Regions from separate parts of the Pseudarthrobacter sp. BRE9 genome, predicted to be linked through region 4. Evidence: riboswitches for the same ligand, from Rfam matches in the RefSeq annotation. Region 4 holds a riboswitch; each other region holds the start of a gene.
The links. A riboswitch is a leader RNA that binds a small molecule or an ion and turns the genes downstream of it on or off. The one in region 4 is predicted to bind S-adenosylmethionine.
Positions count from the first base shown of each region.

Region 1: another riboswitch for S-adenosylmethionine. It lies ahead of Q9R31_RS16940 (cobalamin-independent methionine synthase II family protein); the one in region 4 lies ahead of Q9R31_RS12815 (bifunctional o-acetylhomoserine/o-acetylserine sulfhydrylase).
Region 2: another riboswitch for S-adenosylmethionine. It lies ahead of Q9R31_RS10655 (DUF1737 domain-containing protein); the one in region 4 lies ahead of Q9R31_RS12815 (bifunctional o-acetylhomoserine/o-acetylserine sulfhydrylase).
Region 3: another riboswitch for S-adenosylmethionine. It lies ahead of Q9R31_RS00940 (aminotransferase class V-fold PLP-dependent enzyme); the one in region 4 lies ahead of Q9R31_RS12815 (bifunctional o-acetylhomoserine/o-acetylserine sulfhydrylase).

Region 1 covers NZ_JAUZUY010000010.1:93,140-100,725, forward strand. Annotated here, with positions in the region: gene sfnG (dimethylsulfone monooxygenase SfnG) at 1-1,071, shown strand, start outside; gene Q9R31_RS16920 (O-acetylhomoserine aminocarboxypropyltransferase/cysteine synthase family protein) at 1,071-2,423, shown strand; gene Q9R31_RS16925 (CoA-binding protein) at 2,420-2,914, shown strand; gene Q9R31_RS16930 (YegP family protein) at 3,303-3,674, opposite strand; gene Q9R31_RS16935 (adenylosuccinate synthase) at 3,866-5,155, opposite strand; SAM riboswitch class I at 5,448-5,552, shown strand; gene Q9R31_RS16940 (cobalamin-independent methionine synthase II family protein) at 5,566-6,774, shown strand; gene Q9R31_RS16945 (uracil-DNA glycosylase) at 6,989-7,586, shown strand, end outside.
Region 2 covers NZ_JAUZUY010000004.1:185,618-193,203, forward strand. Annotated here, with positions in the region: gene cls (cardiolipin synthase) at 1-808, opposite strand, end outside; gene Q9R31_RS10630 (aminodeoxychorismate lyase) at 903-1,832, shown strand; gene Q9R31_RS10635 (pyridoxamine 5'-phosphate oxidase family protein) at 1,892-2,356, shown strand; gene Q9R31_RS10640 (TetR/AcrR family transcriptional regulator C-terminal domain-containing protein) at 2,408-3,112, opposite strand; gene Q9R31_RS10645 (hypothetical protein) at 3,336-3,590, shown strand; gene opgC (OpgC domain-containing protein) at 3,704-6,169, opposite strand; SAM riboswitch class IV at 6,396-6,511, shown strand; gene Q9R31_RS10655 (DUF1737 domain-containing protein) at 6,525-6,800, shown strand; gene Q9R31_RS10660 (rhodanese-like domain-containing protein) at 6,797-7,207, shown strand; gene Q9R31_RS10665 (O-succinylhomoserine sulfhydrylase) at 7,208-7,586, shown strand, end outside.
Region 3 covers NZ_JAUZUY010000001.1:203,696-211,281, forward strand. Annotated here, with positions in the region: gene aroA (3-phosphoshikimate 1-carboxyvinyltransferase) at 1-529, shown strand, start outside; gene Q9R31_RS00930 (ribosome small subunit-dependent GTPase A) at 513-1,628, shown strand; gene hisN (histidinol-phosphatase) at 1,673-2,485, shown strand; SAM riboswitch class IV at 2,638-2,751, shown strand; gene Q9R31_RS00940 (aminotransferase class V-fold PLP-dependent enzyme) at 2,789-4,207, shown strand; gene Q9R31_RS00945 (class I SAM-dependent methyltransferase) at 4,311-5,069, shown strand; gene Q9R31_RS00950 (metal-dependent transcriptional regulator) at 5,115-5,828, shown strand; gene Q9R31_RS00955 (CrcB family protein) at 5,836-6,237, shown strand; gene Q9R31_RS00960 (CrcB family protein) at 6,234-6,644, shown strand; gene Q9R31_RS00965 (hypothetical protein) at 6,708-7,085, shown strand; gene Q9R31_RS00970 (trypsin-like peptidase domain-containing protein) at 7,183-7,586, opposite strand, start outside.
Region 4 covers NZ_JAUZUY010000006.1:91,898-99,483, forward strand. Annotated here, with positions in the region: gene Q9R31_RS12815 (bifunctional o-acetylhomoserine/o-acetylserine sulfhydrylase) at 1-1,207, opposite strand, end outside; SAM riboswitch class IV at 1,251-1,366, opposite strand; gene Q9R31_RS12820 (VOC family protein) at 1,582-2,220, shown strand; gene Q9R31_RS12825 (DUF222 domain-containing protein) at 2,412-4,202, shown strand; gene Q9R31_RS12830 (CPBP family intramembrane glutamic endopeptidase) at 4,741-5,538, opposite strand; gene Q9R31_RS12835 (DeoR/GlpR family DNA-binding transcription regulator) at 5,608-6,396, opposite strand; gene hutI (imidazolonepropionase) at 6,496-7,586, opposite strand, start outside.

The sequences.
Region 1 (7,586 bases), on a different contig from region 4:
TACAACAAGAAGCTCGCCCGGATCGCCGAGGACTCAGGCTTCGAGTATGCCCTGACCCAGACGCGCTACGCCGCGTCCTACGGGGCGGACAAGCAGCACGAGGCCACCTCGTTCAGCCTTGCCCTGCTGGCGGCCACGGAGCGCCTCAAGGTGATCTCCGCGGTCCACCCCGGCATGTGGCACCCGGGAGTGCTGGCGAAGTACATCATCACCGCGGACCACATCTCCAACGGCCGCGCCGCCGTGAACATCGTCTCCGGTTGGCTGAAGGCCGAGTTCACCAACTTCGGCCTGGAATGGCTGGAGCACGACGAGCGCTACGTCCGCACCGAGGAATTCATCAACGTCCTGCGCGGGCTGTGGACCGAAACCGAGTACAGCCAGTCCGGCAAGTACTACAACATCACCGACTTCACCCTGAACCCGGCACCGGTTGACGTCCCGGGCCGCGCCCACCCCGAGATCTTCTTCGGCGGAAACTCGACGGCGGCCCAGGCCACCGCGGGCCGGGTGGCCGACTGGTACTTCTCCAACGGCAAGGACCTGGAAGGCTTCAAGGAAAACATCGCCGGCGTGGTGGCCGCCGCAGGCGAAACCCGGCGCGGCACCGAGGGCCGGCTGGCAGCGCCGAAGTTTGGCCTGAACGGCTTCGTTATTGCCCGCGATTCCGAGAAGGAGGCGCGGGACACCCTGCGCGAGATCGTCGAAAAGGCGCACAAGCCGGCCGTCCAGGGCTTCCGGGACGCCGTGCAGGAAGCCGGGCCCTCCACCAAGGACGGCAAGGGCATGTGGGCGGATTCCACGTTCGAGGACCTGGTGCAGTACAACGACGGCTTCAAGACCCAGTTGATCGGCACCCCGGAGCAGATCGCCGAGCGCATCGTCGAGTACAAGAAGATCGGCGTAAACCTGTTCCTGACCGGCTACCTGCACTTCCAGGAGGAGGTGGCGGCGTTCGGCCAGGACATCCTGCCGATCGTGCGCGAACTGGAGGCGGACCTGGCCCGGAAGAACGGCACGGAGCTCGACCTCTCCAGGACCCCGGTTGCCGCCGAGGCGGTGGCTGTCTGATGGCCGACCGCACTTTCGGTTTCCGCACCCGCGCCCTGCACGCCGGCGGCACCCCCGACGCCGAACACGGCGCCCGCGCCGTCCCCATCTACCAGACCACGTCCTTCGTCTTCAAGGACACCAACGACGCTGCCAACCTGTTCGCCCTGCAGAAGTACGGCAACATCTACTCCCGCATCGGCAACCCCACGGTCGCGGCCTTCGAGGAGCGCATCGCGTCCCTTGAGGGCGGCATCGGCGCGGTGGCTACGTCGTCGGGCATGGCTGCCGAGTTCATCACCTTCGCCGCACTGACCCAGGCGGGAGACCACATCGTGGCAGCCTCCCAGCTCTACGGCGGCACAGTGACGCAGCTGGACGTGACCCTGCGCCGGTTCGGTGTGGACACCACGTTCGTCCCCGGCACCGACCCCGCTGACTACGCCGCGGCGGTCCGGGAGAACACGAAGGCGATCTTCGTGGAGGTGGTGGCCAACCCGTCGTCGGAGGTCCAGGACCTGGCGGCGCTGGCGAAGGTGGCGCACGACGCCGGAATCCCCCTGGTGGTCGACGCCACCTTGAGCACGCCGTACCTCGTGCGCCCGATCGAGCACGGCGCCGACATCGTGATCCACTCGGCCACAAAGTTCCTGGGCGGCCACGGCACCACCCTTGGCGGTGTGGTGGTGGAAAGCGGCCGGTTCGACTGGGGCAACGGCAAGTTCCCCACGATGACCGAGCCGGTGGCTTCCTACGGCAATGTCTCGTGGTGGGGCAACTTCGGCGAATATGGCTTCCTGACCAAGCTCCGCAGTGAACAGCTGCGGGACATTGGCCCGGCTCTTTCGCCGCAGTCGGCATTCCAGCTCCTTCAAGGAGTGGAAACCCTGCCCCAGCGGCTTGACGAGCACCTGAAGAACGCGCACGCCGTGGCCGAATGGCTGGAAAACGATGACCGGGTGGCGTACGTGAACTATTCAGGACTGCCCTCGCACCCGCACTTCGAACGGGCGCGGAAGTACCTGCCGCTGGGCCCCGGATCCGTCTTCTCCTTTGGGGTCAAGGGCGGGCGGGCCGCCGGCCAGAAGTTCATCGAGTCGCTGCAGCTGGCCTCGCACCTGGCAAACGTGGGTGACTCCCGGACCCTGGTGATCCATCCGGGCTCCACCACACACCAGCAGCTGAGCCCTGCCCAGCTCGAATCGGCAGGCGTGCCGGAAGACCTGGTCCGCATATCGGTGGGCCTTGAGGACATCGAGGACATCCTGTGGGACCTCGACCAGGCGCTGACCGAGGCGTCGAGCGTTGCGGCAGGGGCCGAACCAGACATTGAAGAACCTGCCGACGCCTGCACGATCGGAGCAAACGCATGAGCACCGCCGAACGTACCTGGTCCGGCCCGTCAGCACCGGAACGGCTGGCCCTGCTCCGGCAGGCGAAGTCGATTGCCATTGTTGGAGCTTCGGACAAACCGTCGCGGGCCAGCTACTTTGTGGCCACCTACCTGCTGTCCTCCACCCGGTACAAGGTGTACTTCGTCAACCCGGTGGTCAAGGAAATCCTGGGCCAGCCCACCTACGCCTCGCTGGCGGACCTGCCGGAAAGCCCCGACATCGTGGACGTGTTCCGCAAGCATGATGATCTTCCGGGCGTCCTGGACGAAGCAGTGGCCGCGGGCGCCAAGACGCTCTGGCTGCAGTTGGGGTCCTGGCATGAGGGCGTGGCCGCAGGCGCGGAAGCTGCCGGGCTCAATGTGGTGATGGACCGCTGCGTGAAGATCGAGCACGCCCGTTTCCACGGCGGCCTCCACCTGGCCGGGTTCGACACCGGGGTGATTTCCTCCAAACGGCAAGTCCTGTCCTGACTGTTTCCGCCTGCTCCGCCCGACGCTCCAGCCTTACCCGTTCCGGCCGGGCACTTCCCTGAACCTGTAGGGGCGACGTGCATCCCCGGACCAAGGCAGGCCGGCGGGCTGGTGTACCCGGACAGGCCCGCAGTTGCTCCATGGCACTGTTTCCGGGAGCCCTGCTTACCCTCGAGTAACTACCGCTGCCTGAACCGCCACGGCGCCCGGGAGACGGGCCGTGGCCGGGTCCGGCGTGCGCAGCCGACCGGGCGGAAAGACAAAAGAGCCGGTCTGGAACATGATGGGGGACAGGTTCCAGACCGGCACTTCATAGGGGTAATCGCTGGGCACCCCCACAGGGTTACGCGTTTTCAAAAACTTTTTTGGAAACGCCTTTCAGCGGCAATCAGCGGGCAACAGTCCTGGTCCACCGGGGCGGCGTCGACTGCCGGCGGGGTGCCTTCGCCAGCGCGAAGGAGTGCAGCCGGGCGGGCACGCGCTCGTCGCCGCAAACAGGTACGACGGCGGAGGGCGGCTCTGCTGGAAGGGCGGCGGCAGGGGCAACGGGCACGGCTGCGGGACGGGCTGCGGCCCCGGCGGGACAGAGGTCGGTGACCAGGCCGGTGCCGGCGCATTCACGCACTGCAGCGATTCCGGCCGCGAGGGCCTGCTTGTCCTGGTACGGCCCGGAGACCGCCACAACAGCGCCATCCGGGGCCAGGAGCCGGAACCGGAAGAACGAATCAGCGTCTATGAATGCTTCGAATTTTCCGGCCATGACGGTCCTTCCTTGGGCACCAGGGGGTACTACCGAGTTTCACCGGTGCGCCTGCAGCCCCACAAGGCCACCCGCGTTAAGCCTGTGTAAATTGCTTTCCACCCTGGGCAGGAACAGCCCATGACGCACAAACGGCAGGCCACCTGCAAAGGTGGCCTGCCGTCGTCGTAATTCTGCCCTGGGTGGGCGTGTCAGTCGTTGATGAGGTCGTTCACCACGATGGTCTGGTCCCGGTCCGGGCCCACGCCAATGGCGGAGAAGCGGGTTCCGGAGAGCTTCTCCAGCGCCAGCACGTAGTTCCGGGCGTTCTCGGGCAGGTCCGCCAGAGTGCGGGCGCCGGTGATGTCCTCGGTCCAGCCCTCAAAGTACTCGAAGATGGGCTTGGCATGGTGGAACTCGGTCTGCGTCATGGGCATCTCATCGTGCCGGACACCGTCCACGTCGTAAGCCACGCAGACGGGGATCTGCTCGATGCCGGTGAGCACGTCGAGCTTGGTGACGAAGTAGTCCGTGAAGCCGTTGACGCGGGACGCGTGGCGGGCCAGCACGGCGTCGTACCAGCCGCAGCGGCGCGGGCGGCCGGTGTTGACGCCAAATTCGCCGCCGGTCTTCTGCAGGTAGACGCCCATTTCGTCGAAGAGTTCGGTGGGGAACGGTCCGGCGCCAACGCGGGTGGTGTAGGCCTTGATGATGCCGATCGAGCGCGAAATGCGGGTGGGGCCGATGCCGGAGCCAACGGACGCACCACCGGCCGTGGGGTTGGAGGAGGTCACGAACGGGTAGGTGCCATGGTCCACGTCCAGGAACGTCGCCTGGCCACCTTCCATCAGGACCACCTTGCCCTCATCCAGCGCGGTGTTCAGGACCAGGGTGCTGTCGATCACCAGCGGGCGCAGCCGCTCGGCGAAGGACAGGAAGTACTCCACGATCTCGTCCACCACAACACTGCGGCGGTTGTAGACCTTGACCAGGAGTTCGTTCTTCTGGCGCAGCGAGCCTTCAACCTTCTGGCGGAGGATCGATTCGTCAAAGACGTCCTGGACGCGGATGCCCAGCCGGGCCACCTTGTCCATGTAGGCGGGGCCAATGCCGCGGCCGGTGGTGCCGATGGCGCGGCTGCCCAGGAAGCGTTCGGTCACTTTGTCCAGCACCTGGTGGTACGGGGCCACCAGGTGGGCGTTGGCGGAAACCCGCAGCTTTGAGGTGTCGGCGCCGCGGGCCTGGAGCCCGTCGATTTCCTGGAAGAGGGCCTCGAGGTTCACCACGCAGCCGTTGCCGATGATGGGAACAGCGTTGGGGCTGAGAATGCCTGCCGGCAGCAGCTTGAGTTCGTACTTTTCACCGCCTACGACGACGGTGTGCCCGGCGTTGTTGCCGCCGTTGGGCTTGACGACGTAGTCAACACGGCCGCCGAGCAGGTCGGTGGCCTTGCCTTTTCCTTCGTCGCCCCACTGGGCTCCTACGATCACAATTGCTGGCATGGGATCCTCCCCCATTCGTTCGGGCTGCCCGGGTCCTGCCACTGGTGGCGGGCCGTGCAGCGCCGTTCATGAGAATGCCCCGAATCGACCGGTCTTCGCTGGTCCGCGGGGCGGCACGGCGAAGCAAGAGTTCCGGGGCTCTTACCACCCAAGTTTAGCCGATGAGGCACTTTGTCCACTGTTGGGGCCCGCCGCGGTCCTGATGCAATGCAGACGGCCGACCTGCCATCCCATGCCGACATAAAGCGGCACAGATTTGCACGGCTCCACGCACGTCGATTTAGGTGAGAGTGAACCATCCGGAGCGGCCGAGAGACCTGGCTCGATGACGCCGCAGCAACCACGGTTCGGCAGGACACCTGCCGGCCGAAGGTGCTACTGCCAGGACCGATGGAAAGGAAGATTCCAGCATGTCCCTGAACACCGACCACATCCGCGTGACCCACGCCGGCTCATTGCCCCGAACCGCGGAGCTCATAGCAGCCAACGCCGCCAAGGAAGCCGGCGGCGTCACCCCGGAATTCCTGGAACTCCTCGAAGCTTCCGTGGTGGACGTGGTGCAGCGCCAGAAGGACCTTGGCATCGACATCCCCAATGACGGCGAGTACGGGCACACGATGTCCAGCTCGGTGGATTACGGCGCGTGGTGGAATTACTCCTTCGCCCGGCTGGGGGGATTGGAGCCCACCAGCGTGGACCGCTGGGCCGAGGCCGGGGTCCGCCGGTCATCGCCCGGCAACGTGGTCCTGACCTCCTTCCCGGACCGGCGGGACCGGCAGGCCTTCAACGAGGCCTACAACGATCCCGCCTCGGGCATCCTCACCCACCGCAAAAGCGTGGCCCAGCCCAAGATCGCCGGGCCGCTGACCTACACGGGCCACGACCTGGTGGCATCGGACATCAGGAACCTGAAATCCGGCCTCGCCGCCGCAGGCCTGTCGGACGGCTTCGTAGCGTCCCTGTCCCCTGGCTCATGCGCCCGGGTGGCCAATGAGTATTACACGTCGGACGAGGAACTTGTCTACGCCTGCGCCGACGTCATGCGGGAGGAATACAAGGCGATCATCGACGCCGGCCTCACAGTGCAGCTCGATGATCCGTCCCTGGCCGAAAGCTGGGACCAGATCAACCCCGAGCCGTCCCTGGCGGACTACCTGAAGTTCATCCAGCTGCGCGTGGAGGCCACCAACTGGGCCCTCCGGGACCTGCCGCAGGAACAGATCCGACTCCACGTCTGCTGGGGTTCCTGGCACGGCCCGCACACCACGGACATACCGTTCGCCGACATCATCGACTCGGTGCTCCAGGTCAACGCCGGAGCCTATTCCTTCGAGGCGGCGAATGTCCGGCACGAACACGAATGGCGGGTATGGGAGGACACCAAGCTCCCGGAGGGCAAGGTGATCATCCCGGGCGTGGTTTCGCATGCCACCAACGTGGTGGAGCACCCGGACCTGGTGGCGGACCGCATTGTCCGCTTTGCCGGCGTCGTGGGCCGGGAGAACGTCATCGCCTCCACTGACTGCGGCCTGGGCGGCAGGGTGCACCCGCAGATCGCCTGGGCCAAGCTGGAGTCGCTCGGTGAGGGTGCGCACCGCGCCTCCAAGCGCCTCTGGTAACCGCCCTCATTTCTGTCGAAACGAGACGCCGGTCCCGGCCCCATTTTTATTGGGTCCCGGGGACCGGCGTTTCGTTTCCCCGGGCTTGGTAAACTGGCAAAGGCCGACCAGGAATCGGCCCACCCCAACTAACCACCGTTGATGATCCGCGCCGCCGTGCGCCCATTTTCACCGATGGAAGCAATATCAATCCCCGCAGGAGAACCAGCACTTCATGACAGCCCTGGCACCCGAAACATTCCACGAACAGCTCATGAGCCGCCGCTACGAACCCAGCGTTGCCGCCGTCAACGAACTGTGCGATTCCCTGCAGGAGGCCAAGTCCGGAACCGTGGTGCCCTACGTGGACCCCATGCACGACGTGGAGGAGACCCGCATCATCAGCCTGTACTCCAACATTGGTGAAGCGGATCCGTCCGGGTTCATCACGGCCGGGGACCAGGATGCCGCCACCCGCATGCTGGGGATCCAGTGGAAGCTGGGCCTGCGCCCCGAGTTCGTCATGCCGTGGAACGTCCACCCCTGGCACGTCCCAGGCGTTGCCAACGGCAAGTTCACTCCGGACCAGATCCAGGCAGGCCTTAAGCCGCTGCTGAAATTCCTGGCCCTCGTCCCCCGCGCTTCGGTGATCGTGGCGCACGGCACCGAAGCCAACCGCCTGGCCAACCTGCTGCTGAAGACCGAGGTGCCCCTGCTGTGGCGCCGTGGCCTGAAGACCTACAAGGTCCGCTCCCTGAGCGGCCGCGCTTTCGCCGGTTCCCCGGCCCGCCAGGAAGAGTACCTGGAGGACATGCGCGCCGCATATGCAGACG
Region 2 (7,586 bases), on a different contig from region 4:
ATGCCATCAGTTCCACCCATTCGCGGCCTGCCTTGCGGTGGCGCGGGTTGTTGTAGGAGGGCTCGATCAGGTTCTGCGACCCCGTGAAGGCGATTTCGCCGTCGACCACCATGATCTTGCGGTGGTTGCGCAGGTCCGGCCGGCGCCACTGGCCGTGGATGGGCAGGAGCGGCAGCATCCGCTTCCACTGGATCTTGCCTGCCCTTAACCGCTTGAGCAGCTTCCGGTAGCCCTTAATGCGCAGCGTGCCGATGTGGTCGAAGAGGAGCCGCACTTCCACGCCGCGTTCGGCGGCTTCCTCGAGGGCGGTGAGCAGGTCGTTGGTGACGTGGTCCGAGCTCATGATGTAGAACTCCGCGTTGACGAATTTCTTCGCCTTACGCACGGCGTTGGTCATGTCGAGGATGGAGTCCGGGTAGCCGGGGATGAGCTCAACCGAGTTGTTGTCCACCATGGGCAGCGAACCCAGGGTGCGGTTGAGCTCAGCGGCGGATTTCACCCACTCCGGCCCGGGGTAGTCGCTGTCGGCGTCCGCGAGGGCTGAGATGCCAGCCCGCACCCGCTCGTTGACCTGCTGCTGCTGCGCGCGGCGGCGGCTGGAGAGCTGGAAGTTGCCGAACAGCAGGAACAGCACGATGCCCACGAACGGGATGAAGAAGATCCCCAGCAGCCAGGCCATGGCCGTGGTGGGACGCCTGTTGCCGGGGATGATGCCCAGGGCCAGGACCCTGATGACAAGGTCGGCGAAACCCAGGAGCACCACAACCCATGTCGGCGCGGTGCCGGCAAGCGAAAAAGGCCACAACACGTCAATAACTCCCGGCGAGGTTGGGCTCCGGAGGACGGTTTCCCGCCGGGGCACTCTGCCCAGCTTATCCGCGGCGCCGCACTAAGCTGGTGCCATGACCTCTCCAGCCCCCGTGGTTCTCGTTTTCCTTGACCCCGCTTTCCCCGACGGCAGGGTGGCCGACGCTTCCAAGCCCCAGCTGCTGGTCACGGACCTCGGCGTCACGCGCGGCGATGGCGTCTTCGAAACCATGCTGGCGGTCGGTGGAACGGTGCGGAAAATGCAGGCCCACCTGGACCGGCTGGCCGGCTCGGCCACAGCACTGGACCTGGACATCCCCGGCCAGGACGCCTGGCGGCGCGCCATTGCGGCCGCGGTCGCCAGGCACCGGTCAGAGAACCCGCCGGCAGACCCTGCCGCAGATGAGCTAGTGATCAAACTGGTGGTGACACGCGGCGTGGAGGGCGCGCCCGCCCCCACTGCCTGGGTGCAGGCCTCGCCGGCGGGAGCTGCCGGCCGGCGGCAGCGGGAAACGGGCATCGACGTCATCCTCCTTGACCGCGGCTACGACAGTGACGTGGCTGAACGGGCACCCTGGCTGCTCCTGGGAGCCAAGACCCTCTCCTACGCCGTCAACATGGCAGCGCTGCGCCACGCGCACAAGCAGGGCGCCGACGACGTCATCTTCACCTCCTCGAACGGCCGCGTCCTGGAAGGCCCCACGTCCACGGTGCTGCTGGCGCACCTGGAAAAGTCCGACGACGGCACAACAGTCAAGCGCCTGATCACACCACAGCTGGACAGCGGCATCCTGCCCGGAACATCCCAGGGGGCGCTCTTTGCTGCAGCCAAGGCGGCGGGCTGGGAACTGGGCTATGGGCCGCTGGAGCCGCAGGACCTCCTGGACGCCGACGCCGTCTGGCTGATCTCCAGCGTCCGCCTGCTGGCCCCCGTGAACCGGATCGACGGCAAGGAGATCGGCACCCCGGCCGTCCAAAAGGAACTGACCGCTGAATTGAGCGGACTTTTCGCGGGCATCCACTAGCCCCCAGCAGGCCGGGCCAACCCTTTTCCCGTCCCGGCATCGCCCGTAAGGTGTGCAGCATGGACTCGCAAAAGCTGCCGATCGAAAATCTGTCCTTTGACGACTGCTGGGACCTCCTTGAGGGTGACACCTTGGGCAGGCTGGCCATTGTGGTGGACGGGCATCCGGAGATCTTTCCCGTGAATTACGTTGTCCATCTGCGCAGCATCCTGTTCCGCACGGCGCCGGGGTCCAAGCTCTGGGGCGCCAGGATGGAGCGGCCGGCCGCCCTGGAAATCGACGGCTACGATCCCGCGAACGAACTGGCATGGAGTGTGGTGGTGCGGGGCGATACGGAGATCGTCGAGGACCAGGCCGTAAAGGATGCCGTGGACAGCCTCGGCCTGGAGCCGTGGCAGCCCGGCGAGAAGGCAAACTACGTCAGGCTGAACGCCAAGGCACTGACCGGACGCCGGTTCCGGGTGAACCGGCCGGACATCTGGAACACCCGGGTCCAGGACCGGCGCCGGGCCTCGTTCGAATAGCCCGACTCGAATAGCACCGTTTGAATAACCGCGTCTTGACGGCTGCGCCCGTCAGGAGGTGGAGCCTGCCACCTGCCGTGATAGCTGCGCTTCCAGCCCGGACAGCAGGATGGTGAGTCCCTGGTCGAGCTCCCTGGCGCCGTCGTACTCCGCCAATGCCGGCGCAAGGGCGCGGAGCCGGGGGAATTCCTTTGCGGGCAGGCGGTGGAGCCCCAGGCGCAGCAGTACCTCGTTCTCTTCCGGGTCCACAACGTACTCCTGCAGTTCGTTCAGGATGTGCCCGTAGAGGAAACCGTAGTAGGCGCGGTAGACGTGGAGCGCATCTGCCGGTTGGAATCCCGCCGATGCCAGCAGTGTCAGGATCTGTTCCAGCGGCCGGAGCGTGCCCAGCGGGCGCAGCCCCAGCGGCGTGGACAGGGGCCGGGTCACCAGCAGGGGGACAACGTTGGGATGCTCAAGCGCCAGCATCCGCAGATCATGGGCGATGTTCCGCAGCTGGGCTTTCCAGTCCGGGTCTTCCGGATGAATCGGGAGCTGGTCAAGGACCAGCTCAGAAACCCCGTCCAGCAGTGCGGCGCGGTTCTCGGCGTAGCGGTAGAGACTCATGGGGTCCCGGCCAAGCTCCTGCCCCAGGCGCCGCATGGTCAACGCGTCCAGCCCTTCCGCGTCAACCAGTTCGAGTGCCTTGGCCAGCACCGTTTCCCTGCTCAACCTTGCCTTGGCAGGTGTGCGCCCTGAAGCACGCGGGGCATTCATGATGTTGTCCTAGCTGTGGAGGTGGCGTCCCGAATAAATCGAGACGGTTGCGTCACTTGTAGTCTACGGGTAAAGTCTACAGCGTAGACAGGCGCTGACAACGCTGAGGCCCACTGCAGTTCGAGGGGACTCAACCTATAAATCCGATGGCCGCGTGCAGGGCATCGGGTTTTGCTGCTGTAGCCGAACGGCGGCGCCGAGCACTTAGCGAAGGGGAGCCATCATGGCACATTCGCAGTTCGATATTTTTCTCAAGGAAGCCACCTACCCCGACCAAGCCTCAGGTACCAGCCTGGACGGCGACCGCCTCTACGGGCTCTACACCAGCTGGTGCGTTATCAACCAGCAGCCACCGGGCACCGAGTCCAGCTTCTGGTCAGCCATGAAGCACCGGATCTCCCCGCGCCGCAATGGGCTTCGCATGAAGGGTCCTGCCGCCGCGGACTACATCCTGACCAGCTACCCGGGCCTGGTCTAAGACCCACCCGGCTCATAAGAGGCCACCGGGCAACCAGTGGCACATGTTCAAATGCTGTGGCACGCCCGTGCCGCAGCATTTTTCATGCCCGCATTGGTGTGGAAGCGCCGGGGCTAGGTAGGGATGATCCGGAACAGGAACCTGGTGCGGACCATCACCCAGAGCAGGGCCAGGACCACGGCGTAGGCCGCGGTGTTGAGGAAGATGCTTTGCTGCTGCAGCGCCGGAATATTGGCCACGACGGCGATCAGGACCACGTGCATGATGAACACGTAGAGCGTTGCCCTGCCTAGCGGGACCAGGAACCATCCCAGTGCCCGCTCCACCGGCTTCCAGTAGGTACTGAGGAACGCGTAGGCAGCCACCACCAGGGCCAGGACGTTGAGCAGTCGCCCCGGGGCAAGATATGTCCGGCCGAAGAATGCGTCATACATGGCCCGGTAGGACGCATCCGGCAGAAGCGCCAGGCGGACGTCATAGTTGTTGGCCAGGTACGGGTTGCCCCAGGACAGGAAAGCCAGCGCGAAGGCGGCGGTAGTGCAGGCAACCACCACCCAAGTGTGCGCGGACAGCCACTCCGTGATGCTGCGCCGGTAGTAACCCGCAACCAGCCCGAGCACGAACAGCACCTGCCACACCAGCAACGGGAAGGAATCCTCGAACTGCGATGGCATGATCCGGAACCTGGTCACGGTCCCGACTGCGTACACGAGGAGCGTCGCAACCAGCACCCAGATGGCCTTGCCGCGGTTCAACGCCGCGAGGATCAGCGGGCTGGCCAGCAAAAGCACCACATAGAGTCCCATGACATTGAACTGCCAGGGCCCGAACTGCAGCAGCACGATGGCCGGCAGCACCTGGGGTGGGACGGGGAACTGGAACAGCGATGACATGCCCGCGTACAGGTCGTAGCTCCGGCCGGCTCCAGTATGCCCGGCGCCGCCGGTTCCCTGGTCCACGAAGGTGGTCAGGGCCTCGGTGTTGAAGAACGGGAGCAGGGACAGGAGGAAGACGCCGATCAGCACGGCCAGTGCCGTCAGGTAGAGCTTGCCTGCGCGGCGGGTGGTCAGGTCCACCACCCGGCCGAAGTCCTCCTTGGCCTTGGGCCCGTAGACCATGCCCACCACCAGGCCGGAGAACAGGACGAACAGTTCGGCGCCGGACACGAAGCCCACAGCCTCCTGCGTGAGCAGCTGGAACAGCGAGGCCATGCCCAGGTGGTTCACCACCACGAAGACGATGGCCATTCCGCGCAGCAGATCCACGCGGGAATCCCGGGTGGAGGGATCCTGGTAGCTCCACCCCGTGGCGGCGCTGTACCGGCGGGGAATCTGCCACAGGGCCACAAGCAGGATGACCATGGCCGCAGCAACAGTCCACGGCGCAACCCCGGAGAGGGTGTTGGCCCGGACGTACGGGCTGGCGGAGCCCACGTCGGTGACGGGGCCGGTGACAAGCGGCGATGCCTTCAGCCTGTCCAGGGCCGCTTTGGCAACATCCGGTTTTCCAGTGAGCAACCAGCTGATGCTTGCCACTCCGGTATCCCTGGTGCTGGTGCGCTCGTCCCAGACCACCGCGGCCGTCCGGTCGAATGCGGGGGAAGTGGCAGTTGCCACCGCCTGGTCCCACCACCCCACCTTGATGTCCGCCTCGGAGGCGCCCCCGGACGCAGGGCTGTAGAAAGCCGAGGTCTGGAGGAGGAAAGGCTTCCGGTGCCCCTCGGAGTAGGTGCCGTAGAAGTTTTCGCTGCCCGAGGCCGTCAGCATTTCCTGGAGCTCACCGGGCCGCGGCAGGGTGTTGACGGCGGCGCCACCGGCGGTGTCATCGTGATAGGCAGTCAGCGCCACCCAGTCCACGGCGTCGTCGCCCGGGTAGTACGGGGCGTACGCGCTGTCGCTTCCGTTCCAGGCCCCGTCGCCGTTCGTGTCCAGGAGCGAAAAGCCTTCGCTTCCGGGCTGCGGCGCATCCCGGTTGCGGTCAAAGGGGTAGTCCTTGCCCAGGTAAGGGGCCCACACCATGGCGGCCCGGCCGCCGTCGTACTTCTTGAACGCTGCCGCAACCGATTGGAAGGCCTGACGGTACGAGGCAGGCTGTTGGCCCCATGCCACCCAGCTTGCGTTCATGTCCGGCGCGAACCGGATCAGCAGCTGCCCCTTGAACCCGGAGGTAAGGTCCCGCACCTGTGTTGCGAAGGCTTCTGCCTCCGGGGCGCCGAGCTGGGCCAGGGGCACGGATGGCTTCACCGTGAGCAGGGCGTGGGTGCCTTCGGCAGCGGCCTGCTGAAGGAAGCCGCCGATGTCATTCCGTTCCGAATCCCGGTAGGGCATGGTGATGTCGTGGCCGAACACGGCCGGGCCGGCGCCAAGCCGGCCGCTGAAGCCTGCGGCGGTGTCCTCGCCCCACTCGAGCACCGCACCCAGCCAGGGCTTTCCCTTCTCCGGTGGAGCCTCCGCCGCATGCGCCGGACCAGCGGCCGCCAGGGCCAGGAGCGCGATGAGGGCCGCGGCCAGAAACGCGCGGATGGACCGTAGACGGTTCCGGCGGGTTGCGGCGTGGTGGTGCGATGTGACTGCCCGCATGCTGACAAGACCCCCGGTACTCATTGCCCTGATGGCGCCGACGGCGCCCCGGTAAGAACTGTATCGGCCCGGCGGCCGCTGACCACGCGTGGCGGGCCGCCCACCTGCGGTGATGTCCGCCGTCGTACCTTTCTTCGACGCGGCGCCTTCCTTCACCACGGCTCAATTACGGAACATGACGACGGCGGCGGTGCGGCCCGGCGCGGCAGGTGTTACGTTTTTGGGGAGTAATGAGTACCGGTGTGAAGCCCTGACTGGCCGGTCGGCAACCCTCCCTTTCGCGGCGGGGTGCCTCAGGTGAATACTCGGCATATCGACCGATTCGAGCTGCAAGCGTGAAAGAAGGAGATCCGTCGTGTCTGACGCACCTGCCCCTGACGAAAAATTGTCCTACCGCCTGATTACGGGCCCGGACGACCGCGCATTCTGCGAGCGGATCTCGGCTGCGCTGGCGGAGGGCTATGTGCTGCACGGCAGCCCGGCGGCCACCTTCAACGGCACCAGCGTGATTGTGGCGCAGGCATTGGTCCTTCCGGCCGCGATCGCCTCGGCTGACGCAGCGGTAGCGTCTGCGGTGGACGAGCTGGACGCCGAGTTTGAGGGCGAGTTCGACGGCGAGGGCCACGCATGAGCTACGCAGGAGACCTCACGCCCCAGGAAGCCTGGGAGAAGCTGCAGCAGGGCGCCATCCTGGTAGACGTCCGGACCGAGGGCGAATGGGCCCACATCGGCATGCCGGACACCAGGGCCACGGACAACGACCCACTCTTCATCCAGTGGACCTTCCCTGGCGGCATCCCCAACCCGGACTTCCTGAAGGACCTCAGGGAGCAGGCGCCGGAGGACCCCTCCGCCGAACTGGTGTTCCTGTGCCGGTCGGGCCACCGTTCGGTTGCGGCTGCCACCGCCGCCACGCAGGCCGGCTTCACGTCCTACAACGTGCTGGAGGGCTTTGAAGGCGAACCGGACCGCTACGGCGAACGCACCGTCAATGGCTGGAAGAACCGTGGCCTGCCCACCAACCTCGGAAAGAACTAAGTGACTTTCAACCAAGACGCCCCCGGCTGGAACCCCGACACCCAGGCTGTCCGCGGCGGCCTGGACCGCACCAACTTCCAGGAAACGTCCGAGGCCGTCTTCCTGAACTCCGGCTTCGTCTACGAATCCGCCGCAGCGGCTGAACGCGCCTTCACCGGCGAAGACGAGCGCTTTGTGTACTCCCGCTACGGCAACCCGTCCGTGGCCACGTTCCAGGAGCGGCTCAGGCTGCTGGAAGGCACCGAAGCGTGCTTCGCGACGGCGTCGGGCATGTCCGCGGTGTTCACCGCGCTGGGTGCCTTGCTGGCTGCCGGCGACCGGGTGGTGGCCGCCCGTTCGCTGTTCGGTTCGTGCTTTGTGATCCTCAACGAGATCCTGC
Region 3 (7,586 bases), on a different contig from region 4:
GGCTGCAACCCAGCAGGTGGGGGACCTGTGGCGCGGAATCCTGGCCAGCATGGGCGCCACTGTCACCTTGGCCGACGGCGTCCTGACCGTCACCGGCGGCCCGGAGATCAAGGGTGGCGACTTCGCAGACACCAGCGAACTGGCTCCAACGGTCGCAGCCCTGTGTGCCCTGGCATCGGGACCTTCGCAGCTCAGCGGAATCGCCCACCTGAGGGGACACGAGACGGACAGGCTCGCAGCCCTGGTGGCGGAGATCAACCGGCTCGGCGGCGACGCCGAGGAAACCAGCGACGGCCTGGTGATCCGGCCCGCCCCGCTGCACGCCGGCGTCGTCCACAGCTACGCGGACCACCGCATGGCCACGGCCGGCGCAATCCTGGGCCTCGCCGTCGAGGGCGTCCAGGTGGAGGATATCGCGACCACCGCCAAGACCATGCCGGATTTCCCCCAGCTGTGGGCCGGCATGCTGGCCCAGGGAACCGGGTCCGCAGTTGGACCGGAAGGGCGCGGCAGTGGCGCGAAGCACTGATTCCTGGGACGAATCGGACGTTCGGATCCGTCCCAGCAAGAAGGGCTCCCGGCCGCGCACCAAGGACCGCCCCAGCCACGACGACGCCGTGACCGGACGGATCATCACCGTGGACCGCGGCCGGTACACCGCCGTGGTGGACGAGGACTCGGACAACGAGCGCGTTGTCATCGCGGCGCGTGCCCGCGAACTTCGACGCTCGCCCGTGGTTGCCGGCGATTTCGTCTCACTGGTGGGGGACGTATCCGGCGCACCGGACACTCTGGCCCGGCTGGTGAAGATCCAGGACCGCCGCACCCTCCTGCGCCGCAGCGCGGACGATACCGACCCCATTGAGCGCGCGGTGGTGGCGAATGCCGACCAGCTGGTGATCGTCGTGGCGGCCGCCAATCCAGAACCCCGGACTGGGTTCATCGATCGCGCGCTCGTGGCCGCCTACGACGCCGGGATCGAGCCCATCCTGCTGGTCACCAAAGCCGACGTCAAAGACCCCGCGGAACTGCTGTCCAACTACACGCACCTGGACTTCCCGGTGATCATCAGCCGGACCGCGGATTCGCAGGCATCGGGAATCGACGCCCGCTCCGATGACGGCCTGTCCGCGCGGCTGGACAGGGCGGCAGTGGCTGCCCTCCGGGACCACCTTGACGGCAAGGTCACCGTGATGCTCGGGCACTCCGGCGTCGGAAAGTCCACCATGGTGAACGCGCTGACCGGCGCGGAACGGGCCACCGGCGGAGTGAATGCCGTGACCGGCCGCGGCCGCCACACGTCGTCCTCTGCCCTTGCCTTGCGGCTGGCGGACGCCCCGCCGGGCAGCTGGATCATCGATACGCCAGGTATCCGTTCCTTTGGCCTGGCGCACGTGGATCCGGACCGGATCCTGCGCTCCTTCCCTGACCTCTCCCCCGGCATCGAGAACTGCGAACGGGGCTGCAAGCACACTGCGACCGCGGTCAATTGCGGCCTTGACGACTGGGTGGCGGGCGGACATGCAGGCCCCACCGGCCCGGCCCGGCTGTCGTCCCTGCGGCGGCTCCTGGGCGCGGATCCGAGGATGGAAGCGCAGGAAACCAAGGAGCTCGGCAGCGTCAACTGACGCGTTCTCCCGGCAGAACCGTCCGCAGACGGTAGTTTGGAACCATGATCCAACCCGCTTCGAGCTACAACGATGACCTGCGCCTGGCCCATGTCCTGGCCGACTCCGTGGATGACCAGACCATGAGCCGCTTCAAGGCCCTGGACCTCCACGTTGAGACCAAGCCGGACCTGACGCCGGTCACCGACGCGGACAAGGCCGCCGAGGAAGCCATCCGCGGCCAGCTCTCCCGTTCGCGCCCCCGCGATGCCGTCCTGGGCGAGGAATTCGGCAGCACCGGCCACGGTTCGCGGCGCTGGATCATCGATCCCATCGACGGGACCAAGAACTTTGTCCGCGGCGTCCCGGTATGGGCCACCCTGATCGCCCTCGTGGACGAGGGTGAGCCCGTGGTGGGCGTGGTCAGCGCCCCGGCCCTTGGCAAGCGCTGGTGGGCGGCGAAAGGCATGGGAGCCTACATGGGCAGGTCCCTGGCCGCCGCCACCCGGCTCCGCGTCTCCAACGTGGCAAAGCTGTCCGATGCCTCCCTCTCCTACTCCAGCCTGGGCGGGTGGAAGGAACGCGGAAACCTGGACGAGTTCCTGGGACTGACCGAGGACGTGTGGCGGACCCGGGCGTACGGCGATTTCTGGTCGTACTGCATGGTGGCCGAGGGTTCGGTGGACATTGCCTGCGAACCGGAGCTCAATCTCTACGACATGGCTGCCCTGGTGCCAATCGTCGTGGAGGCCGGCGGCCGGTTCACCTCGCTGGAAGGAGAGGACGGCCCGTTCGGCGGAAACGCCCTGGCCACGAACTCAATCCTGCATTCGGAGGTTCTTCACCGCCTCAACCCGTACCTGGATGATCTGCTGTAACTGACGCGCCTTCCAGGAAAAATCGAATAATGCGACGCCGGACACCCTCCTGTGGAGGTGTCCGGCGTCGTTTATTCGGCGCCGCGTAACAAAGCACTTAATAATCGCCGCGGCTTCAATCCTGGCCGCCCCATGTCCTACGCTTTTAGGCAGGTCACGAGTGCCAGCGCAAAACCCCGGTTTGCTGGCCGGCAACCCTCCATTCGCGGTGGGGTGCCCCGGGTGACGACCAGGCCGGTCCGGAGCGGATGCGGCAAGCGCGGATTCCCCCATGGCGGAGTCCTGTCATCAAGTGAGGTCTCTGTGACAACTGCCACCGTCTCCCCCAAGCCCGTTATTGCCGAAGCTGCTGTTCCCGACGAACGCCGTGCCGCTGCCGGCCGTCCGCTCGCTGCCGTCACCGGCGCCGAAATCCAGGCACCCCTGATTTCGGGCGGCCACGTGCGGTACGCCAACCTCGATTACGGCGCCTCCGCCCCAGCGCTGTCCGTGGTCTCCGCCTACCTGAACGAGATCCTCCCCTACTACGCGAGCGTCCACCGCGGAGCAGGGTACGCCTCCCAGATCAGCACCTCGGTGTACGAGAACGCGCGCAGCATCGTCAGGGACTTCGTGGGCGGCCGCGCGGATGATTCGGTCATCTTCACCCGCAACACCACGGATTCCCTGAACCTGCTGGCCGGTTGCCTGCCGGTAACCGATGGCCGCCACGACGGCGAAGTGCTCTACCTGGACATCGAACACCATGCCAACCTGCTGCCGTGGCAGGGCGTCCCGCACCGCAGCATCGTCGCCGCCGACACCATCACCGGCACCCTCGAGGCTCTTCGGGCCGAACTTGCACAGGGCGGTGTCAGCCTGCTCGCGGTCACGGGTGCCTCCAACGTCACCGGCGAGATCCTGCCCATCCGGGCCCTGGCCGCGCTGGCCCATGAACATGGCGCACGGATCGTGGTGGATGCCGCCCAGCTCGCCCCGCACCGCCGCGTGGACATCAGCGCCGACGGCGTCGACTATCTCGCCTTCTCCGGCCACAAGCTGTACGCGCCCTTCGGTGCCGGCGTCCTAGTGGGGCGACCGGACTGGCTGGACGCGGGCGTCCCGCACCTCGCCGGCGGCGGTGCGGTCAAGGAAGCCAGGCTCGACGGCGTCAGCTGGGCCACCGGCCCGGCCCGCCATGAGGGGGGCTCGCCGAACGTCCTGGGAGCCGCCACCCTGGCCCGCGCCACCCAGGTCATTGCCGGACTGGACCCGGAACGCTGGCACGCCCACGAGTCCGCCATCCGTTCCTTCCTGGTGGATGGCCTGCAGGAGATCGACGGCGTCACCGTCCACCAGATCTTCAAGGACACCAACCCCGAAACGGACACCATCGGGGTGGTCAACTTCTCCGTCGAGGGATACGACGCAGGACTGGTGGCGGCATACCTCTCCGCAGAGCATGGCGTGGGCCTGCGCGACGGGCGCTTCTGCGCCCATCCCCTGCTCAAGCGACTGGGCCTGCCCTCCGGTTCCCTCCGCGCCAGCTTCGGCGTCGGTTCACGCCTGGAGGATGCCGAACGCCTGCTGGCCGGCATCCGCGCCCTGCGGAGCAGCGGGCTGGGCTGGGACTACGTGGTGGACGCGGGCCGCTGGGTTCCTGCCAACGACTCCCGCACCTACCCGCACTGGGCGCCCAACACGCCCGGTACGGCCGGCGCAGCGCCCTGCATCGACGACTGACCACCTGACCGGCCAGGGGCTGGTTCAGCCATGGATCCTTCGGCCAGGGTGGATGCGGTAAATTCGAAAGGTACCGCAGGATGTTGACTGAAGGAGGCCACGCGTGATCCGGGGTGGCCCCAAGCTTGATCACGGACGGCGCAGGGAGCTCGGGCAGAGCTTCCAGGACGGCGGCCGGCACTACCAGCGCGTCCGGCCCGGCTACCCCGAAGAGTCAGCCCGGTGGCTGGTGCCGGCCAATGCCCGGGATGCCCTCGACGTGGGCGCAGGTACCGGAAAGTTCACCGCGTTGCTGCTGGAGATGGGGCTCGAGGTCACCGCTGTGGACCCCTCCGCGGACATGCTCGCCCAGCTCACGGAACACTACCCGGCTGCCACGGCAGTGCCGGGGACTGCCGAGGTGACAGGCCTGCCCGACGCCGGCTTCGACGTCGCCACCGTTGCCCAGGCGTGGCACTGGTGCGACGCCCTGGCGGCAAGCACCGAACTGGCCCGCGTCCTGCGCCCGCACGGAACCCTGGGCCTGGTGTGGAACCAGCTGGACACTTCCGTTCCCTGGGTGCACCGGCTCTCCCGGATCATGCACGCAGGCGACGTGTACCGGCCGGGCCACAAACCCGTCGTCGGACCTGAATTCCAAGGGCTCGAAGGGCATGTCACCCACTGGCAAGACAAAGTGCGCACCACGGACCTGATGGAACTTACCAAATCCCGCAGCTACTACCTGCGGGCCGGCGAGTCAACGCGGGCGAAGGTCCTGGCCAACCTGGACTGGTACCTGCACGAACACCTGGCCTACACCCCTGACCAGGAAATCGACCTTCCCTACCTGACCTTGGCCTGGCGGGCCGTCAAGGCATGAACGCGCTTCCCATACGGCGCCCGCAGAGCCGGTAGGCTTGGGCGTGTGAAGACCAGCGCGCCCTCCTCCTCGATCGAGGATTACGTCAAGGTCATTTATTCGTTCACGGAATGGCAGGACAAGCCCATCACGTCCTCCCAGCTTGCACAGCGGCTGGGGGTGGCCAATTCCTCGGTTTCGGAAATGGTCCGCAAGCTCAAGGACCAGGGCCTGGTGGACCACAAGCCCTACAGCGCCGTCACGCTGACCGAGGCCGGCCTGCGGCTGGCCCTGTCCATGGTCCGGCGCCACCGGCTGATCGAGACGTACCTTGTCCAGCGGCTCGGCTACAGCTGGGACGAAGTCCATGATGAGGCTGAACAGCTCGAACACGCAGTGTCGGACACTTTCATTGAACGCGTCGCCGCCAGGCTGGGGGACCCTAAGCGTGACCCGCACGGGGATCCCATTCCCACAGCGGACGGACAGGTGCTGATGCCGCGGGCACACCTTCTCGCCGAACTGGACGACGGACATGCCGGCAGGATCACCCGGATCAGCGATGACAATCCTGAGCTGCTGCGCTACCTTGCCGCCCAGGACATCGACCTGGATGCCGATGTTGAGGTGGTGGGACGCCGGCCCTTCGGGGGCGCCCTGGTGGTGCGGATCGGCGGTCCGGGCGGCGCCCGCGAGTTCGACCTCGCTGACGAAATCGCCTCCGCGCTGTGGGTCTCCAGCGACGCCCCGCACCCCGGCTGCACCCTGGACGGACTCTGACGTGGCGATGCCCACGGGCCGTGCCTGGCTGGCTGTCGCCGCGGGCGGGCTGATCGGCAGTGAGCTGCGCTATGGGCTGGGGCTCGCTTTCCCGGACGTGCCCGAATCGATCCCGTGGGCCACGCTGGGGATCAACATCACCGGCAGCTTCGCCCTCGCTGCGCTGACCACCGTCTGGATGGCCCGCCCGCATACGGCATTCTGGCTGCGCGCCGGCATCGGGCCGGGGCTGCTGGGCTCCTTCACCACCTTTTCCGCAGTCATCTTCGCCTCCGACCAGTTGGCACGCGCAGGTGCGCACCCGGTCTGGCTCGCCTATCTGGGGTTGTCACTGGCTCTCGGTCTTGCGGCTGCCGGCCTGGGCTGGCGCTCCGGCAGGCTCATCGCCCGGAACCTTGGACTGCAATGACCACGGCAGCCCTGGTGGGAGTCTTTGGCGTGGCCGGCGCGCTCCTGCGGTTCGGGATCGACAGCTGGTTTGCACACCACAGCAGCATCCGCAGCGTCCGTGCGGATGGCCACGCTGGCGGACGTTCGGCTCTGCACTGGCCCTGGGCCACGCTGGTGGTCAACGTCGCAGGGTGCTTCATTATCGGCCTGGCCCACGGCCTGACCGGCAGGCTGGGGCTGGGCGCGGAATGGCAGGCGGGTTTGGCCACCGGGCTGGCCGGCGGACTGACCACCTTCAGTTCCTGGACCACCGCCACCATCCGTTTGCTCAGTGAAGCACGGTTCGGTTCCGCGGCCCTGAACGTGGCAGTCAACCTGGGCCTTGGCTTCGCTGCCGCGGCCGCAGGGATTGCGCTGGCCGCCTAGGGTCGCCTGTTCCGGCGGACCTGACCGCCGGCGATTTGGCGGCCTCCCGTATGGTGGAAGGTGATGATCAGCAGACGCGACGCCGCAATAACCCTTGATGTTCCCCTTGAAATGGCGCAGCGCCACGGCCTGCCGAAGTGGATGACGGAAGCCGAACTCCGCGCCATCCTGGACAATCCTCCGCCCTGGCTGGTGCAGTCGCGTGCCAACCGGACGGGCAAGCGGCCCGTGTGGGTGCACCTGGAATGCGCGGTCTGCGGTTATGAGGAGGCGGCCAGGCCCAAGAAATGGTGGCCGGACTTCACGTACGTGGTGTGCAGCCACCACGCGCCGTCCGACGTTCCGGCCGTCCGCCCCGGCGCCATCCGCAGCGAGTACGACGACGTCGGGACGCGTTTCGTAGGCATTGTGGACGTGGAAGCGCCTCCAGTCAGCCCTTAGGATTTCCCCGCCGACGCGCCCTGCCGATAGGCCCAGTCGCTGTGTCCGGTGATGTGCCCGGTGACGTGCCCGCGCACGTTCGTGCCGCCGTCGGGCATCATGCAGCGCCGTTGCCCGTCATTTCGTCCGGGACGGCGGTGAGGTGCAGTTCGGTGCCGTCGCGCAGCACGGCCACATCGAGCGGCTCGCCGATGGCATCGGAAAACAGGAGCCGCTGCAGGCTTTCAGCGTTGTTGACGGGGCGGCCTCCGGCGGTGACGATGATGTCGCCGGCCAACAGGCCTGCCTTGTCGGCCGGCGAGCCAGGCAGTACCTCTACGACGCGGAGCCCTTCCCGCCGCCCGCTGCGGATCACCGCGCTGGGGTTGAGCTGGATGGGGGTGCTGACAAGGCCCAGGTAGGCGCGGCGCACCCTCCCGTCGGACAGCAGCGCGGAGATGATCCGGCGGGTGGTGGCGTTGATCGGTATCGCCAGTCCCAGGCCGGCGCCGGCCACTGCGG
Region 4 (7,586 bases):
CTTGCTGCTCGGGTGAGAGCTGGCTGTGGGTGGTCGACGCCGGGTGGATGACCAGGGAGCGGACGTCGCCGATGTTGGCCACGTGGGAGTGCAGTTCCAGGGCGTCGACGAAGCGCTTGCCCGCCTCGGCTCCGCCGGCCAGGGTGAAAGCCACGACGGCGCCTGTCCCCTTGGGCCCGTACTTGCGGCCACGTTCGTACCAGGGGCTGGACGGCAGCCCCGCGTAGGCGACGGATTCGACGTCGTCCCTTCCTTCCAGCCAGCGAGCCACTTCCGTGGCGTTGGCGACATGGCGTTCCACGCGCAGGCTCAGCGTTTCCAGTCCCTGGGAGATCAAGAACGCGTTGAAGGGGGACACGGCTGAGCCGAGGTCGCGCAGCAGCTGGACGCGGGCTTTGAGGATGTAGGAGAGGTTGGCGCCCAGCGCACCATCGGCACCAAGGTCGCGGGCATAGACCAGGCCGTTGTACGTGGGGTCCGGGGTGTTGAAGCCGGGGAACTTTTCCGGGTCTTTACCGAAGTCGAATTTGCCGGAGTCCACGATGACGCCGGCGATGGCCGCACCGTGGCCGCCCAGGTATTTGGTGGCCGAGTGGATCACAATGTCAGCGCCCCACTCCAACGGGCGGATCAGGTAGGGAGTGGACAGGGTGTTGTCCACGATCAGTGGCACGCCTGCCCGGTGGGCCACCTCGGAGATCCCCTCAATATCCAGGACGTCCTGGCGGGGATTGGACACCACTTCACCGAAGAAGAGCTTGGTGTTCGGCTGGACGGCGTTGCGCCACTGGTCCAGGTTGTCGGGATCGTCCACGAAGGTGACCGATATGCCGAACTTCTTCAGTGTGTGCGCGAAGAGGTTGTAGGTTCCGCCGTAAAGGCTGGGGCTGGCCACAATGTGGTCCCCGGCCTCCGCAATGTTCAGGACCGCGAAGGTCTCGGCGGCCTGCCCGGAGCTCAGCAACAGTGCGGCCAGGCCTCCCTCAAGGCTGGCGATCCGCTGTTCGACCGCGTCCTGGGTCGGGTTGCCGATCCTGGTGTAGATCGGCGCAAGTTCGGCCAGGGCAAAACGGTTGGCTGCGCTTTCGGCGCTGGGGAACACGAAGGACGTGGTCTGGTAAATCGGCAGTGCACGGGCTCCTGTGGCACTGTCCACTTCCTGGCCTGCATGGATCTGGCGGGTTTCGAAGGACCATCCGTTGGACATCCAAATCTCCTTTGACATGGGCCCGGCATGCGTGGAGCAGTACGGGCCGCGCTTGCTTTCCGGCTCTTGCCGGACAGCCAGGTCCTCACCCGGGGCACCCCACCGCGGATGGAGGGTTGCCGGCCAGCGAGCCGGGGCTTGACGCTGGCGCTCATGACCTGCGCCCAGTCTAGGAACCGGTGCTCACCTCGGACAGCATTGTGACGAACAAGGTCTTCCAGCGCCTTCGGGGTGCCACGGGTGGCCGCCCGACGCTCATCCGGGGCCGCCGCTGCCGTCCCCATTGCGTGCGTTTCCAGCCCTTTTTACGGGCCAGGTTTCCAGTAAGGGTACCCTTAGCTGAGAGCCGGATCACAAAGTGCCAAGATGTTGCCATGCGCATGGATCACGTCTCTTACGCCTGTGAAACTGATGGCCTCGCGGCCACTACCGAACGTATTTCATCTGCCCTCGGCGTTGAGGCAGTGAAGGGCGGGGTCCACCCCCGGTTCGGAACCCGGAATATGATCATCCCGCTCGCCGGGCACAAGTACTTGGAAGTCGTGGAGGTCCTGGACCACCCGGCATCGGACAAGGCACCGTTCGGACAGGCCGTGCGTGCCCGTTCCGCAGCCGGTGGGGGTTGGATGGGCTGGTGCGTCGAAGTGGACGACCTCGCCCCCTTCGAGGCACGCCTTGGCCGCGCTGCCGTGAACGGCAACCGCAAGTTCCCGGACGGCCGGGAACTGGTCTGGAAGCAAATTGGCATCCTTGGCCTTATCGCCGATCCCCAGGTTCCGTACATGCTCAAATGGGAAGGTGACCCGTCGCTGCACCCGTCCAACGCCTACCCCAGCAACCTTAAGATGAGCTGCCTGACCATCGCCGGCTCCGCCTCGCGCGTGACCGAGTGGCTGGGTGAGCCGGTGGAGAAGCCGCTTGAGGACGTTGCGGTTGAATGGGTCGCCCCGCACGGAACACCGGGCATCCTGTCGGTCACGTTCGAAACCGCCAACGGAGCCGTCACCATCTGACGCTCCTCCCCTTTTCCCGGCACGTCCGGGAGTTGGGTTCGCCGGGCCGGTGCCCGGACCTGCTTCGGCCGCCATCAGGTGGTGACAACGGCGTCACCACCTGATGGCGGCCGAATTCTTTTAACTGACTCCTTCCGCGGCCGGGGTTCTGCAAAACTTTGATTGTCAGTGCCTCGTTGGATGATGTTTCCATGGGAATCAGCAGCGGTGTTGGTGTGGCTTTGGAGGGGGTTCATGCCTCCGTTGCCGCCCTCGATTCGCTTGCTGCTGAGGATACTTTCATGGCTGCCGGCGTTGGTGTTGGGGCTGATGTGGATGTGTTGCAGCGGCGGTATGAACTCCGGTTGACCCGGCTGGAAGTCTCGTCCCGTTTGAGGGCACAGCTGGCGGCCGTGGAAGCCCAGGACGCTGCCGAGTGCGTCGGGTTCCAGCAGGCACTGCTTGCTCCGGACGCGCCCGTACACGAGGGGACGTTCGCGGAGCTGTCAGTGGTGGAGGAAATCGCCGGGGTCCTGACCATCAGCTCAGCTGCTGCCGGGTCGTTCGTGGAGCAGTCCCGGCGGGTGTGCGCCCTGCCGCAGGTCCTGGAGGCTTTGGCCGCCGGGGACCTGTCCTGGCAGCACGCCCGGATTGTTGCCGACGAAACCGAAGGCCTCACCCCGGACGGTGCCGCCGCGTTAGTAGCCCACTTTTTCGACCCGGATGCCCCCAACCCGGCCCGCGGCGCCGCCCCCGGTGAACTCGTTCCCTCCCGGTTCCGCACCAAGGTCCGCGGCTGGCGGGAACGCCACCACCCCGAAACACTGGGAAAGCGCCACGCCAAAGGCGTCGTGGACCGGCGGATGGAATACACCCCGGACCGCGACGGCATGGCCTGGATCTCCCTCCACCTCCCCGGCGACACCGCCTGCGCCATCTGGAACCGCACCACCGCCACCGCCCGCGGCCTCCAAGGCCCCGATGAGCCCCGCACCCTCACCCAACTCCGCCCCGACATCGCAGCATCACTCCTCCTCGGAACCGGAACGTCTGCGCGTGAGGCCGCTGCGGGTGGGGCGGCCGGGACGACTGGTGATGCTGCGGGAACGGGTGCAGGCAGCGTTTCCGGTACCGGGAGCGCTGCGTGGAGCAATAGTGATATTGGACGAGTCCCCACCCCGCGTGCCGACGTGCTGGTCATGGTCCCGGTCTTCTCCCTCCTCGGCATCACGGACGAACCCGCAGAACTGGACGGTCACGGCCCGATCCCGGCGTCGATGGCCCGCAAACTCGTCGCGGACGGGGCGGAGTCGTTCTACCGGGTCCTGGTCGACCCCCGCGACGGCGCCCCGTTGGAGATTGGCCGCAAACGCTACCGGCTCCCCGAGACCATCAAGCAATGGATCCGGATGCGGGACGGAAAATGCACCTTCCCCGGCTGCAACAACCACACCTCCGACAACGAAACCGACCACCTCACCGCCTGGGACCACGGCGGCACCACAGGCGCCGGCAACCTCGGACAACTCTGCCCCAAACACCACCGGCTCAAACACGCCAGGCCATGGATACCCGATAAGGCAACGGAAAACGGACCGCCCGGCTGGACTTCCCCGACCGGCCGCCACTACAAACCAGAACATCACGACCCCGAACCAACCCACTGGCCCCCGGGCATTTTGCCGTCGAATCTATCCACCGTTGCACCGGAGGCGACTGCCGCACCAAATGTCACAGCGCCATCGGTTGCCGCAGTCTCAGGGCATGCCGGAGGGCGGAATGTCGCAGGACCAGCGGAGGATTTACCCTGCCAACCGCTACTTGCTGAGGCGCCAATGTGGCTGCTGGAGGCACCTGAACATGAGGAACCTGACGGCGAGAACCTGCTGGAGACGGATGATCTTTGTGCTACCGATGCCCTATGGGACGACTTTTACGCGATGCCCTTTGTGTTGCCGCCTGACCCGCAGGCGGACTGGCAGTTGCTGCTGTCGCTGATGTGACAGCATCAATCCGACGCTGGCTCAGGCCTTAGTGCGGGATGGCTCGGTCAGGCGACGGCCCCTGGCCTAGGAAGGGGTCACTGGAAAATCAAGGGCCGCCCAGCAGGCCGCAACCAAACGCTCCTTCGGCTGTTAGCACGACGATGAACGCCCTGGCTTCACCCGAAGGAGGTTCTGCAAGGATCGCGGCTCCACCCGCTGTCGTGCCTTGTTGGCTCATTCCGCTCAAATCGCGGTGCGCAATCGCTGGAGTCGGACCACAGTCATAGTCACGGCCGGCGAACTGCACTCGTGAAGGAATTTCCCTGGGCCAGAGAGCCCAGTCCGATGTTTGCTGATGGACGCTCCATAACCGCCCAAGAACCAGAAGTCCGGCCAGCACCGTAGCCGCCAGCAGCGACCATAGTGTCAACCGCGACCCCAGCCTCATGGTGCACACGATCCATGAAAGCGATCTGATGGTCAACAGGCAATCAGCGTGAACAGGTCGCTTCGAAGCCAGCCGATTCCCACCCCCGGCTGATGTCCCGGACCGGCCCTAGCCCAGCCCCACGGCTTTGCCGAACAGGCTGAATCCGACGAAGGCCACGATGTCCAGCAGGGCGTGGGCGATGACCAGTGGCATGACCCGGCGGGTTCGGGTGTACAGCCAGGCGAACACCACGCCCATCACCGCATTGCCAATGAAGGGACCGAAGCCCTGGTACAGGTGGTAGCTGCCGCGCAGCACAGAGCTCGCCGCAATGGCCAGCGGCGTGCTCCAGCCGAACTTGCCAAAGCGGTCCAGGAGATAGCCCACCACAATGACTTCCTCAAGCACGGCGTGCCGGATGGCGGACAGGATGAGGACAGGCACGGTCCACCAATAAGCATCCAGGGCACTGGGGATAATGGCGGTGGTGATTCCGAGGGCCCGGCCGGCCGCATAAAGCCCCAGCGAGGGTATGCCGATCAGCGCAGCCAGTCCGATGCCCTGCAGCAGGTCCTTGCCGGGCCGGGCGAAATTGAATCCGAGTTTCTGGAATGCAGAGCGGGAGTTGCCGGCGTCACCCGGTCCTGCCTGGCGCTGGTCCGTCAGGAAGCGTTGGTCCGTCAGGAAGTACAGAACCAGCAGCACCGGCACCAGGGCAAAGATAATGTCCAGCAGCTGATAGGTGAGGTCGAAGTATTCGCGGGTGCTCTGTGAGCGGTTGAGGGTGGACGTGCCCTCGGCCAGCGGGGCGCGGGTCATCTTGTCCAGCAGTTGCACCACGGAGTAGACAGCCGACTGGCCCAGGGACAGGCCCAGGACGATCCAGACTTCGAGCCGCAGTCGACGGCGGGAGGGAACCAGCATGTTCCCATCTTGCCCTCAGTTTCTGGATCCGGGCTGATGGAACTGCCGAACGACTGGACTCCCCGGAAATCAGGCGGGCGCCACAATCACTTCCGTGCCGTTGGCCTCAAAGGCAGCCTTGTCGCGGGGCGAGATGCCGGCATCGGTAATCAGCCGGGTGAAGTTGTAGCCGTCCATGGTGGCGAAGGCCCGCACGCCCACCTTGGAGGAATCGGCCAGGACATAGGACACCCGGGCCCTGCTGGCGAGCAGGGCGTTCACAGATGCCTCCCCCTCCCCCGTGTTGGTGGGCCCGACTTCGGGGTCAATGCCGTTGACGCCGATGAACGCAATGTCCAGCACCACCTTCTGCATGATGATGTCCGTATAGGGCCCTACCAGTTCGTAGGACCGCGGGTTGAGGATGCCGCCGGTCACCATCACCTTGATGTTGGGCCGCACCGCCAGCTGGCCGGCGATGTTGATTGCATTGGTGACCACCGTGAGGGTGGGCTGGTTGGAGGGGGCGTTGAGGTCTTCGCGGGTCGCGAGGATCTGCGCGAGCGCGGTGCTGGTGGTACCCCCGCACAGGCCAATCACTGCCCCGGGCCGAATCAACGCCGAGGCGCACTGCGCGATCTGTTCCTTGGCTTCGGCATGGTCGTCCCGGTTGTAGCGGCCGGGAAGATCGTAGGCCAGGGCACCGGTGGTAGCACCCCCACGGGTGCGCGTCAGCAGTCGTCGCTTGGCCAGGCTGTCCAGGTCGCGTCGCGCGGTGGCTGGGGAAACATTGAGGGTGCTGACAATCTCGTCGACCTCCACTTGGCCGGTCCTGGCCAGCAGGTCAAGGATCGCCGTTAACCGGTCAGTGCGCGTCATGCAACGGAGCCTTTCATACATCAGCCACCGTTATCGATGACGTTTCCTGATTATAAGGGCAGAGAAAGAATCAGGAAAAATCAGAATTCCGCCGTGGACCTACCGTGCTCTGGCTCCGGCCCGCCACACAGCGTATGTCAACGGCATGCCCGGACGGTAAGCGAGATGCGTCGCGGAGGGGGCATTCAGCAGGTGCAGGTCCGCCCGGTGCCCGACGGCAATGGACCCCACGGCCCGTTCCCCGTCGGCATCGGGGCCGCTTTCCTTGTGCAACGCCAGGGCACCGCCGTAGGTGGCGGCGCGGACGGCCTCGTGCACGCTCAGGTGCATCTGGAGGACAGCGGTGGTGACGCAGAATGCCATGGAACTTGTGTACGACGTACCGGGATTGCAGTTGGAAGCGAGCGCCACTTGCACACCGGCGTCGAGAAGCTCACGGGCCGGTGCCAGCGGCTGGCGGGTGGAGAGGTCGCAGGCCGGGAGGCAGGTAGCCACGGTGCCCCGTACACCCGTCCCGGTGGCGGGGTCCCACCCGGACCAGGAAGCAGCGAGGACCTTCACGTCCTGCCCCGCGAGGTAGTTGACGTGGTCCACGCTGGCGGCGCCCAGCTCCACGGCAAGCTGCACGCCAGGGCCCTCGCCCAGCTGGTTGCCGTGCACGCGCAGGCCCAGGCCGGCGTCGCGGCAGGCCGTCAGCACGCGGCGGGACTGTTCGGCCGTGAACGCACCTTCCTCACAGAAAACGTCAGCCCACTGGACGTACGGGCGGACGGCGTCAAGCATCGGCCCGCAGACCAGGTCGGTGTACTCGTCCGGGTCTTGGCCGGCAGGAACCAAATGGGCGCCCAGGTAGGTCACCTGGTCCGCTAGGGTGGCGGCGATCCGCGCGCTCCGGGCCTCGTTCCCGATGTCCAGGCCGTAGCCGGTCTTCGTTTCGAGGTAGGTGGTTCCCTGCGAGACTGCCTCGGCGACCCGGCCCATGGCCAGGCGGGTGAGGTCGAAATCGGACGTGGCACGCGTGGCGTTCATGGTGACGGCAATCCCGCCGGCGGCATAGGCCTCCCCCGCCATCCTGGCTTCAAATTCTGCGGTGCGGTCCCCGGCAAACAGCAGGTGGCTGTGGGAATCCACCCATCCCGGGAGCATGGCCCGCCCGCCGGCGTCAATGGCGTCGTCCGCCGCCGGGGCAT